Regions from separate parts of the Bradyrhizobium sp. IC4059 genome, predicted to be linked through region 2. Evidence: predicted binding sites of a transcription regulator. Region 2 holds the regulator's gene; the other holds the start of a gene.
What was found. The regulator LexA, encoded in region 2, represses DNA repair genes until DNA is damaged. The targets are predictions, from matches to a motif close to TGTTCNNNNTGTGTTCNG.

Region 1 (5,084 bases), on a different contig from region 2:
AGCGGCCCTCGCCGACCCAGACCAGGGATCCCACCATCGAGCGCACCTGGCTGTGCAGGAACGAGCGCGCCGAGGTGATGACGTTGATCTCGCGGCCATCGCGGATCACGTCGAGCTGGTCGAGCGTCTTCTCCGGCGATTTGGCCTGGCACTCGGTGTCGCGAAAGGTGGTGAAATCGTGCTTGCCGAGCAGGCGCTGCGCCGCCGCGTGCATTGCGTCGGCATCGAGCTTGCGCGGCACGCGCCAGGCGTGGCCGACATCGAGCGCGAGATTGGCGCGAGTGTTGACGATGCGATAGCGGTAGTGGCGCTTGACCGCCGAGAAGCGCGCCTCGAAATCGTCGGGCACGATCTCGGCCTCGAGCACCGCGATCGGATGCGGGCGCAGATGCGCGTTGAGCCCGTCGCGAAAACGGCCCGGCGGAAACTGCTTGTCGACGTCGACATGGGCGACCTGGCCGCGTGCATGCACGCCGGCGTCGGTGCGGCCGGCACCGTGCACGCGCAGATCCGAACCAGTCATCGCCTTCACCGCGGCTTGCAGCGCGCCCTGCACCGATGGCAGCGTGTCCTGCACCTGCCAGCCGAAGAACGGCGCGCCGTCATATTCGATGGTGAGCTTGTAGCGGGGCATCGTGTCCAGTTTCGTCGTCATTGCCCGCCTTGTGCGCTGTTGCGCACTGGGGCGGGCAACCCAGTACTCCGCAGCTTATCCGATTGACCGAGAAGCCTCGGCGTACTGGATACCCCGCCTTCGCGGGGTATGACAGTGTCAGGTGAATTTGGATCCCGCCTTTAACGGCACGCCGCGCAGGAAGTCCGCGGCCTGCATGCGGGCCTTGCCCTCGCGCTGCAGCTCGATGATGCGGATGGCGCCGTCGCCGCAGGCGACGGTAAGCTGATCGTCGAGCACGTCGCCAGGCGCGCCGGCGCCTTGCGCCAATTCGCAGCGCAGGATTTTGACGCGGGCATCATCAAGCTCGCTCCAGGCGCCGGGGAACGGCGAGAGGCCATGGACGTGGCGCAGCACTGCGCGCGCCGGCTTTGTCCAGTCGATCCGCGCCTCCGCCTTCTCGATCTTGGCGGCATAGGTGGCGCCGTCCTCGCTCTGCGCCTTGAGCTGGAGCCCGCCGCGTTCGAGCGCGGCCATCGCGCGCACCATCAGGTCGGCCCCCAACCGGGACAGGCGATCGTGCAGGTCGAGCGCGGTCATGCCGTCGGTGATCGCGATGCGCTCGGCCATGGCGACGTCGCCGGTATCGAGGCCGACATCCATCTTCATCACCATCACGCCGCTCTCGGCGTCACCTGCCATGATGGCGCGGTTGATCGGCGCAGCGCCGCGCCAGCGCGGCAACAGCGAGGCATGCAGATTGTAGCAGCCGAGTTTTGGCGCATCGAGGATCGCCTGCGGCAGGATCATGCCGTAGGCGACGACAACGGCCGCGTCGACATCGAACGCGCGGAACTCCGCCAGCGCCTGCTCGGACTTCAGCGTCTTCGGCGTCAGCACGGGAATGCCGAGCTTTCGCGCGGCCTCCTCGACCGGCGTCGGCTGCAATTGCAGGCCGCGCCGGCCGCCCGGCTTGGGCGCGCGGGTGTAGACCGCCGCGATCTCGTGCCCATGCGCGACCAGCTCGAGCAGCGTCGGCACGGAGAAATCGGGCGTGCCCATGAAGATGAGGCGAAGGGGCATTTGACGAGACAATCCTTGAAACGAGCAAGGTACTCGTCATGGCCGGGCTTGTCCCGGCCATCCACGTTCGTCCTGCTCGCGGCGGCAAAGAACGTGGATGCCCGGGACAAGCCCGGGCATGACGGCGGAGGAATTATCACTCCGCCGCGCGCTTGGCGGCTTTCTCGAACTTCTTCATGACGCGGTCGCGCTTGAGCTTGGACAGATAGTCGACGAACAGCACACCGTTGAGATGGTCGATCTCGTGCTGGATGCAGGTGGCGTAGAGGCCTTCGGCATCCTCCTCGTGCACCTTACCGTCGAGATCGGTGAAGCGCACGCGCACTTTCGCGGGACGCTCGACCTCCTCGTAATATTCGGGGATCGAGAGGCAGCCCTCCTCGTAGACCGACAGTTCCTCGGACGAGGCGATGATCTCTGGATTGATGAAGACGCGCGGCAGCGGCTTGGTCTCGCCGTTCTCATCGCGCTTGGCGAGGTCCATGGTGATCAGGCGCAGCGGCTGCGCGACCTGGATCGCCGCCAGCCCGATGCCGGGCGCGTCGTACATGGTCTCGAACATGTCGTCGGCAAGCTTGCGGATCTCCGCCGTGACCTTCTCGATCGGCTTGGAGACCAGGCGCAGCTGCTTGTCGGGCAGGATGATGATTTCTCTGAGGGCCATGGCCGCGATTTAAGCCGCGCGCCGGATGCGGTCAATGCGGCCCGGAACCCGTTAACCCCTCGCTAACCATAAAACTTCACCTTTCATTAACCATGAAAATTAGGGGCCGGTTAACCCAGAATGTTCCCTCTTCGTTCGCGAGAGCGCAGCGAATCGGCTACAAGGCGGCATGAACGAGATCATTGTCATGCTGGGCGACTGGCCGGTGCGCATCGTCGATGCGCTGATCGGCTTCGGTGCGCTCGTCCTCATCCTGCTGGTTGTGATTGCGGTCGTGATCGCGCGCTCGGGGCGGCGTGGCGCGGAACTCGCCATGGCGAACGCGATCCGGGCCGACGAGCTCGAGGAGCGGCTCGCCCAGGTGCTGCACGCCCAGAGCGAGGCCTCGGGGCGGGTCGACGCCATGACCCAGGCGCTGGCGGGACGCCAGGCCGAGATGGCGCGCGCGGTCAACGAGCGGCTTGATTCGGTGACGCATCGAGTCGGCCAGTCCATGGAACATTCGACCCGCAACACCATGGAGAGCCTGCGCGCGCTGCATGAACGGCTCGGCATCATCGACAACGCGCACAAGAACCTCACCGACCTCACCACGCAGGTGACCACTCTGCGCGACGTACTCGCCAACAAGCAGTCGCGCGGCGCCTTCGGCCAGGCGCGGATGGAGGCAATCGTCCAGGACGGTCTGCCCAAGGGCTCCTACGAGTTCCAGTTCACGCTCTCGACCGGCAAGCGGCCGGACTGCGTCGTGTTCCTGCCCGATCAGCGCCCGCTGTGCATCGACGCGAAGTTTCCGCTGGAGGCGATGACGGCGCTGCACGACGCCCGCACCGACGAGGAGCGGCGCGTTGCCACGCAGCGGCTGCGCGGCGACGTGATGAAGCATGTCAGCGACATCGCGGAAAAATACCTCGTCACCGGCGAGACCCAGGAGATGGCGCTGATGTTCGTGCCGTCGGAATCGGTCTATGCCGAGATCCATGACAGCTTCGACGACGTGATCCAGAAGGCCTATCGCGCCCGCGTCGTGCTGGTGTCGCCGTCGCTGCTGATGCTCGCGATCCAGGTGATGCAGCAGATCATGAAAGACGCGCGCATGCGCGACGCCGCCGACCAGATCCGCACCGAGGTGATCAAGCTCGGCGACGATTTGGGGCGCCTGCGCGACCGCGTGCTTAAGCTGCAAAAGCATTTTGCCGACGTGAACGAGGACGTCCGCCAGGTGCTGATCTCCGCCGACAAGATCGAAAAGCGCGCAGGGCGAATCGAGGAGCTCGATTTCAGCAAGAGCGATGCGCCGGAGGCGCCGCGCCTGGTGGCGACGGGAGCGGCAGAGCTGTTTCCGCGCAAGCTCCAGGCGGGGGAGTGAGACTAGGGCACACTGTCGTGCCCCGCGAAGGCGGGGCACCCAGTATTCCGCAGCCCGAGTGGTTGAACCGAGACGCCGCGGAGTACTGGATCGTCCGCCTTCGCGGACGATGACACCGAGCGTGTTGGAAGCTCTCCCGTCTCACCAGCTACCGCGAGAGTCTTTTCTCCCAGAATCTGCTAACACGCCCCCCATGACCGCACCCGACGCGACCTCCCCCGCCGCGACTTCCACCGCCTCGCCCTCCTGGCGCGACAGCCTTGCTGTTTACCTGCAGCCGCGGGTGCTGATCGTGCTGTTTCTCGGCTTCTCCTCGGGGCTGCCGCTGGCACTGTCGGGATCGACGCTGCTGGTGTGGATGGCCGAAGCCGGGGTCGATCTTGGAACGATCGGGCTGTTTGCGCTGGTTGGAACGCCATACACGCTCAAATTCCTGTGGGCGCCGCTGGTCGATGCGCTGCATGTGCCGTTCTTCACGCATGCCTTCGGACGTCGCCGTGGGTGGCTGGTGTTTGCGCAGCTGCTGCTGATCGGCGCGATCCTGCTGTTGGCGCTGACCGATCCGGCACGTTCGCCACTGCTTGTCGCGCTCGGCGCGCTGCTGGTCGCGACGATGTCCTCGACGCAGGACATCGTGGTCGATGCTTTCCGCGTCGAGAGCCTGCCCGAAAGCGAGCAGGCCGCCGGCATGGCCGCCTATGTCGCCGCCTATCGCATCGGCATGTTGGTCTCGACTGCAGGCGCCCTGTTCATCGTCACCGGCTTCGAGGCGATCGTCCCGCGTGGGGCCGCCTGGATGTGGGGCTATGTGGTGATGGCGGCTCTGGTGCTGATCGGCACGGCGACTGCGCTCGCCGCCACCGAGCCCGCACAATCCGCGCGCGCCGAGGCCGCCACGCAGGACGAGGGCGCGCTCACGCGGGTGTTCCATGCGGCGCTGGGCGCGTTCTCGGAATTCCTGCGACGCAAGGAAGCATGGGTCGTGCTCGCCTTCGTCGTGCTGTTCAAGTTCACCGACGCGTTCTCCGGCAACATGACCGTGCCGTTCGTCATCGACATCGGCTTCACGCGGAACGACTATGCCGTGATCGTCAAGGGCGTCGGCATCATCGCGACCCTGGCCGGCGGCTTTGCCGGCGGCTTCGTGGCCCGACGCTATTCGCTCGCGACCAGCCTGTGGATCGGCGGCATCGTGCAGGCGATGTCCAATTTGTCGTTCTCGTGGCTTGCGATTGTCGGCGTCAACGAATGGGCGCTGACCCTCGCGATCACCTCCGACAATTTCTGCAACGCCATCGGCACCGTGATCTTCGTCGCCTATCTCTCGGCGCTGTGCCAGAACCCGCTGCACACGG
Region 2 (5,084 bases):
GATAAGCCGGGTCGAGACCAAAAGGAAGTGTGGTTCCTGGCTGGCAAGGGAGGCCTTTTGCTTCAGCTCCTCCGCTCGGCTAGAACTTGCCGACCCAGTCCTGATTTGTTGCGGAGTTCGCCCGTGGCCCTGATGCCGGTTTCTGACGCGCTTGCTGCGGTGTTGGCCGGCGTCGAGCCGCTGGCTGAACAGATGGTTTGCCTCGACGAGGCCTACCATCGTGTGCTCGCCCGCGATGTCGCGGCGCGGCGCACGCAGCCGCCGGAGGCGATGTCGGCGATGGACGGCTATGCCGTGCGCACGGCCGACGCGGCAAACGATTCGAGGTTGACCGTCGTCGGCGAGGTCGCGGCGGGCCGGCCGCTCGCGGGAAGCGTCGGCCCCGGCGAAGCCGTGCGGATCTTCACCGGCGGCGTCGTTCCCGACGGCGCCGATGCCGTCGTGATCCAGGAGGACACGGCTGCCGACGGCAAACATGTGACGATCAAGGAAGCCGCCATTTTCGGCCGGCACATCCGCCCTGCAGGCGTCGACTTCCGCGAAGGCGACGTGCTGCTGCGCAAGGGAATCCGCCTCACCGAGCGCGATCTCGCCCTTGCCGCCGGAATGAATCATCCGCATCTCGCCATCATCCGCCGCCCGAGGGTTGCCGTTCTCGCCACCGGCGACGAGCTCGTGATGCCGGGCACCACGCCTGGTCGCGGCCAGATCGTCTATTCCAACGGCTATGCCCTGCATGCGCTCGCCCGCAGCGAGGGCGCCGAGACCATCGACCTCGGAATTGCCGCCGATACACTGGAGGCGACGTCCGCCGGCATCCGCCGCGCGCGCGAGAGCGGCGCCGACATCCTGATCACGACCGGCGGTGCCTCGGTCGGCGACCACGACCTGATCCAGCAGGCGCTCAAGGGCGAAGGCATCGCGATGGCGTTCTGGAAGATCGCGATCCGGCCGGGCAAGCCGATGATGCACGGTCGGATAGGCGCGATGCGCGTGATTGGCCTGCCCGGCAATCCCGTGTCGTCCTACGTGTGCGCCTTCCTGTTCATGGTCCCCTTGATTCGCGCCCTGTCGGGCCGTTCAGCGATTCATCATCGGCGCGAGCGCGCCGTGCTGGGCCGCGATCTCGCCGCCAACGACCAGCGCGAGGACTATCTGCGTGCGCGGCTGGAGGAGCGCGACGACGGCACGCGCGTCGCCCTTCCGGTCAGCCATCAGGACTCCTCCCTTCTTGCGAATCTCGCTGCGGCACAGGTACTTCTGGTGCGCGCACCGTTCGCGCCGAAGGCCGAGGCCGGCACGCCTTGCGAGGTGCTCCGGCTGCCCGTCTGAGCCGCCCAGCCACACGCATTCCGCGAGCTTGGCCGCGTTCACCATAAATTAAGCAGTTGCGGAACACATATCGAACATATAGTGTCCGTTCATGATTTGTTTCGAGGATGTAGCGGCTTAGTGCCGGCTTCATCGTGTCGGAATCGAACGACATCAACCGGGGGACTTTGGTCGAGATGTTGACGCGCAAACAATACGAGCTTCTGCGATTCATCAGCGAACGTCTGAAGGAAAGCGGCGTGCCGCCGTCCTTCGACGAGATGAAGGATGCGCTCGACCTGCGCTCGAAGTCAGGCATCCATCGCCTGATCACTGCGCTCGAGGAGCGCGGCTTCATTCGCCGCCTGCCCAACCGCGCCCGTGCCATCGAGGTGATCAAGCTGCCCGAGCTCCAGGCCGCCGCCGGCAATCGCCGTGGCTTCACCCCGAGCGTGATCGAGGGCAATCTCGGCAAGGTGCGCGCGAGCTCCAGCCCGCCTGCGGACGAGGGCGAGCGCCCCGTCGCGGTGCCCGTGATGGGCCGCATCGCCGCCGGCACGCCGATCGAGGCGCTGCAGACCCGCAGCCATACCATCAGCGTGCCGCCGGACATGCTCGGCTCGGGCGAGCACTACGCGCTCGAAGTGCGCGGCGATTCGATGGTCGAGGCCGGCATCCTCGACGGCGACATGGCGCTGATCCAGCGCAACGAGACCGCAAATACCGGCGACATCGTGGTGGCATTGATCGACGACGAGGAGGCCACGCTCAAGCGCTTCCGCCGCCGCGGCGCCTCGATCGCGCTCGAGCCCGCCAATGCCGCCTACGAGGTCCGCATTCTTCCGCCGAACCGCGTGAAGATCCAGGGCAAGCTGATCGGGCTTTACCGGAAGTACTGATACGGGAAACATCAAGCGCCGCGCGCGTTTCGATCGGCATCGGCGATCCAGGATCGGAGCGGATACTTGTCCGCTCCGGCTGGACGGTTTCTCTGGTTCTGCGCCGGCTGTCCGGTCCATCTTCCCGCGCGACATTCCCCCGCGCAGGCGCGCAGCCATTTCTGCTTCGCCGGTAGAGTTGTGCCGGCAGTGCTGATAGCTCCGGCCGAATGCAAGGACGCGAGGTTTGTTCCTATCGAATCCGGGAAAGATAATGTGATCGCGCGCTGCGGACGCGAGCCGCAGATTTGCCCATAACCGAGCAGAGCGTTGTATGCTTCCACTCTGATAGAGGCCTGCGCCTCGAAAGAGACGCGGGTCGCTATCCCAGCATGAGGAGCACCCGATGTGTGACTACAGCCTGCATGCCGTCGCGACGCGCCCCGCCGAAGTCGGCGAGACGATCGTCACGACAACCTTCCGCGGCACCTCGACGCGCGGTTTCGCTTCCGAAGCCGATCCCTCCGTCGCGGTCTGTCTGCTGCCGGGGACGGAGCTCGCTTTCGCCGACAACGTCCGCTACGACAACCGCTGGATCTGGACGCGCACCGTGAACTCTCGCGTCGGCAAGTTCGGCAAGATCGACCCGCACATTCCCGATCGCCATCATGACGCGATCGAATTCCCCGACGGCAAATACGTGCTGGTGACGCAGCTCGTCGAAGGCCAGCGCGCGACCGTGCTGCAATTGCCGGTGACGCAGCCAGCCCCCGAGCGCGAGCACAAGCCGCAGATCGTCGCCGACACGCGGCCCACGATCACGCGCCTGCCGATCGGCTGACGCCCTTCGGCCGACAGGCCGAGCCCGGGATTGAAATTGCCGTCGCCGGCTGAGGCCGGCGAGCCCGGTGAGTTTGTGTTTCAGGACATTCGATCGGCGAGCCCACCGCCGCGCCTCGTCGTCGCACGAAGTTTGGGCCGTGCTGCCCGCATTTTGAACGTCCGCTCCGCAGCCAAATGACCGATGCTGTCGTGGTTTGAGGCGGCGGACACGCTCGATGAAGACCTTCATTCGCGTCGTTGAACTTTGGGTACCCGACCGGACGCGCAGGCGGCTGGAATTCGGCGGCGGCCTCTACGACGATGGGCTGTCCGCGTTCAAAGCCGTCAGCGAAGAGCTGCACTTCGGATATGACGAGGGACTTCCCGGCAAGGCCTGGGCCTGTGGCCACCCCGTCATCCTCACGAAATTCGCCAACTCCTATTTCAAGCGGACCGATCAGGCCGCTGCGGCCGGCCTCACCTGCGGCGTGGCGGTGCCGGTGTTCGCGGGCGAATTCCTGCAAGCCGTGCTGGTGCTGTTCTGTGGCGACGACGAGGCGCACGTCGGCGCGATCGAACTCTGGCACAACGATCCTGATCTCTCGCATGAGATGGGGCTCGTCGATGGCTATTACGGCACCGCGGACATGTTCGAATTCAACTCCCGCCACACCAGATTTCCGCGCGGCTTCGGCCTGCCCGGACGCACCTGGAAGGCGGGCCTGCCGCTGATCATCAAGGACTTGCACGACGCCAAGAGTTTCCTGCGCTGGGAGGACGCCGCCAAGGTCGGGATCAATCTCGGCGTCGGCGTGCCCTACCGAACCGGTACCGACCAGACCTGGGTTCTGACATTCCTCTCCGCGCAGGCAACGCCGATTGCACGACGCTTCGAGATCTGGGTCCCGAACGAGGACCGTTCGGCGCTGGTCTTTCGCGCCGGCGATTGCAGCGCGCAGACCGACCTCGCCGCACGCTATGCGGCGCAGTCCATCGCCAGGGGCGAAGGCAGCATTGGCGGCGCCTGGGCCGCCGGCATGCCCGCGCTCAACGACGATCTCACCCGTGACGGCTCGATCGCCGGCTCCGAAGCCTGCGCAGCCGGGCTGAGCCGAATGGTGGCCCTGCCGGTCATCGGCAACGGAAGGCTTGACGCCGTGCTGGCCTGGTATTTGTGATCCGCGTCAATCGTCGGCCTGCAAGTCGGCCTCCGATGGCGTTGCGTCCCGGTTGCGGGGCACGGCCGCCTTCGGCACGAGGCTGCCGTCGAAATCTCCCTCGCCGGCGCCGGCCGGCAGCCAGGGACGGCTTGCTCCCCTCGTCCTCACCGCCTGCACCGAAAAGCCCTCGCCGCGTCTCGTCAGAGCCAGTGCGCCCTGACTGGCAAGACCCGCCCGATCGACCACCATCGCCGCGCAATCGGGTGGCGCAGGCCGCGCCGTCACCACCAGCGCGGCGCGGCTGCAATCATCGGCCAGCGCGTCGATACGCGTCGCCAACGCGATCAGTCGTCCGTCCGCGAGCGGCGCCACGCAGCCGGTCTCGTCACACGACACCCCACTCGCCAACGAGGCGTTGCCGGCATCGCGCGGATCGGCATCGGCAGCCAACCACTCCTTCAGCAGGAAGCTGTCCTTGCTGGCGCGGATCACCTGCAAGCGCCCATCCCCGCCCCGGATCGCGACGCTCGCGCCATCCCCGGCAATCAGGATATCGGGCTGCCGCACCGACAGTCCCCAGAGGATCGCTGCCAGCAGCACCAGGGCGCCGGACCAGCGCAAGGGCGTGCGCAACAGGCCCATCACGATGAGCCCGAGGCTCGCTGCGATCAGCGGCGCGATCCCGAAGGCGGGAATGCGGCCGACGGCGCCCGGCAGGGCCGCCACCCAGCGCGCGACCAGGACCATCCACTCGATGCCGATCCCCATCAACCACCAGAACACGCCGTCGAGCCCGAAGGGCGCCGCGAGCAGCCCCAACAGCCCGGCCGGCATCACCAGCGCCGAGACCACCGGCATGGCGCCGAGATTGGCGAGCACGCCGTATGGGGTCACGCGATGGAAGTGGAAGGCG

Region 1: a site for LexA is predicted at 2,482-2,499, ahead of rmuC (DNA recombination protein RmuC). Genes of this name have one in related genera too.

Annotation. Positions count from the first base shown of each region.
Region 1 covers NZ_JADYVH010000007.1:214,764-219,847, reverse strand. Annotated here, with positions in the region: gene truA (tRNA pseudouridine(38-40) synthase TruA) at 1-634, opposite strand, end outside; gene fmt (methionyl-tRNA formyltransferase) at 773-1,696, opposite strand; gene def (peptide deformylase) at 1,833-2,360, opposite strand; gene rmuC (DNA recombination protein RmuC) at 2,530-3,729, shown strand; gene I6F12_RS22920 (MFS transporter) at 3,923-5,084, shown strand, end outside.
Region 2 covers NZ_JADYVH010000005.1:172,591-177,674, forward strand. Annotated here, with positions in the region: gene glp (gephyrin-like molybdotransferase Glp) at 124-1,332, shown strand; gene lexA (transcriptional repressor LexA) at 1,509-2,210, shown strand; gene I6F12_RS17395 (hypothetical protein) at 2,596-3,030, shown strand; gene I6F12_RS17400 (GAF domain-containing protein) at 3,248-4,189, shown strand; gene I6F12_RS17405 (ComEC/Rec2 family competence protein) at 4,196-5,084, opposite strand, start outside.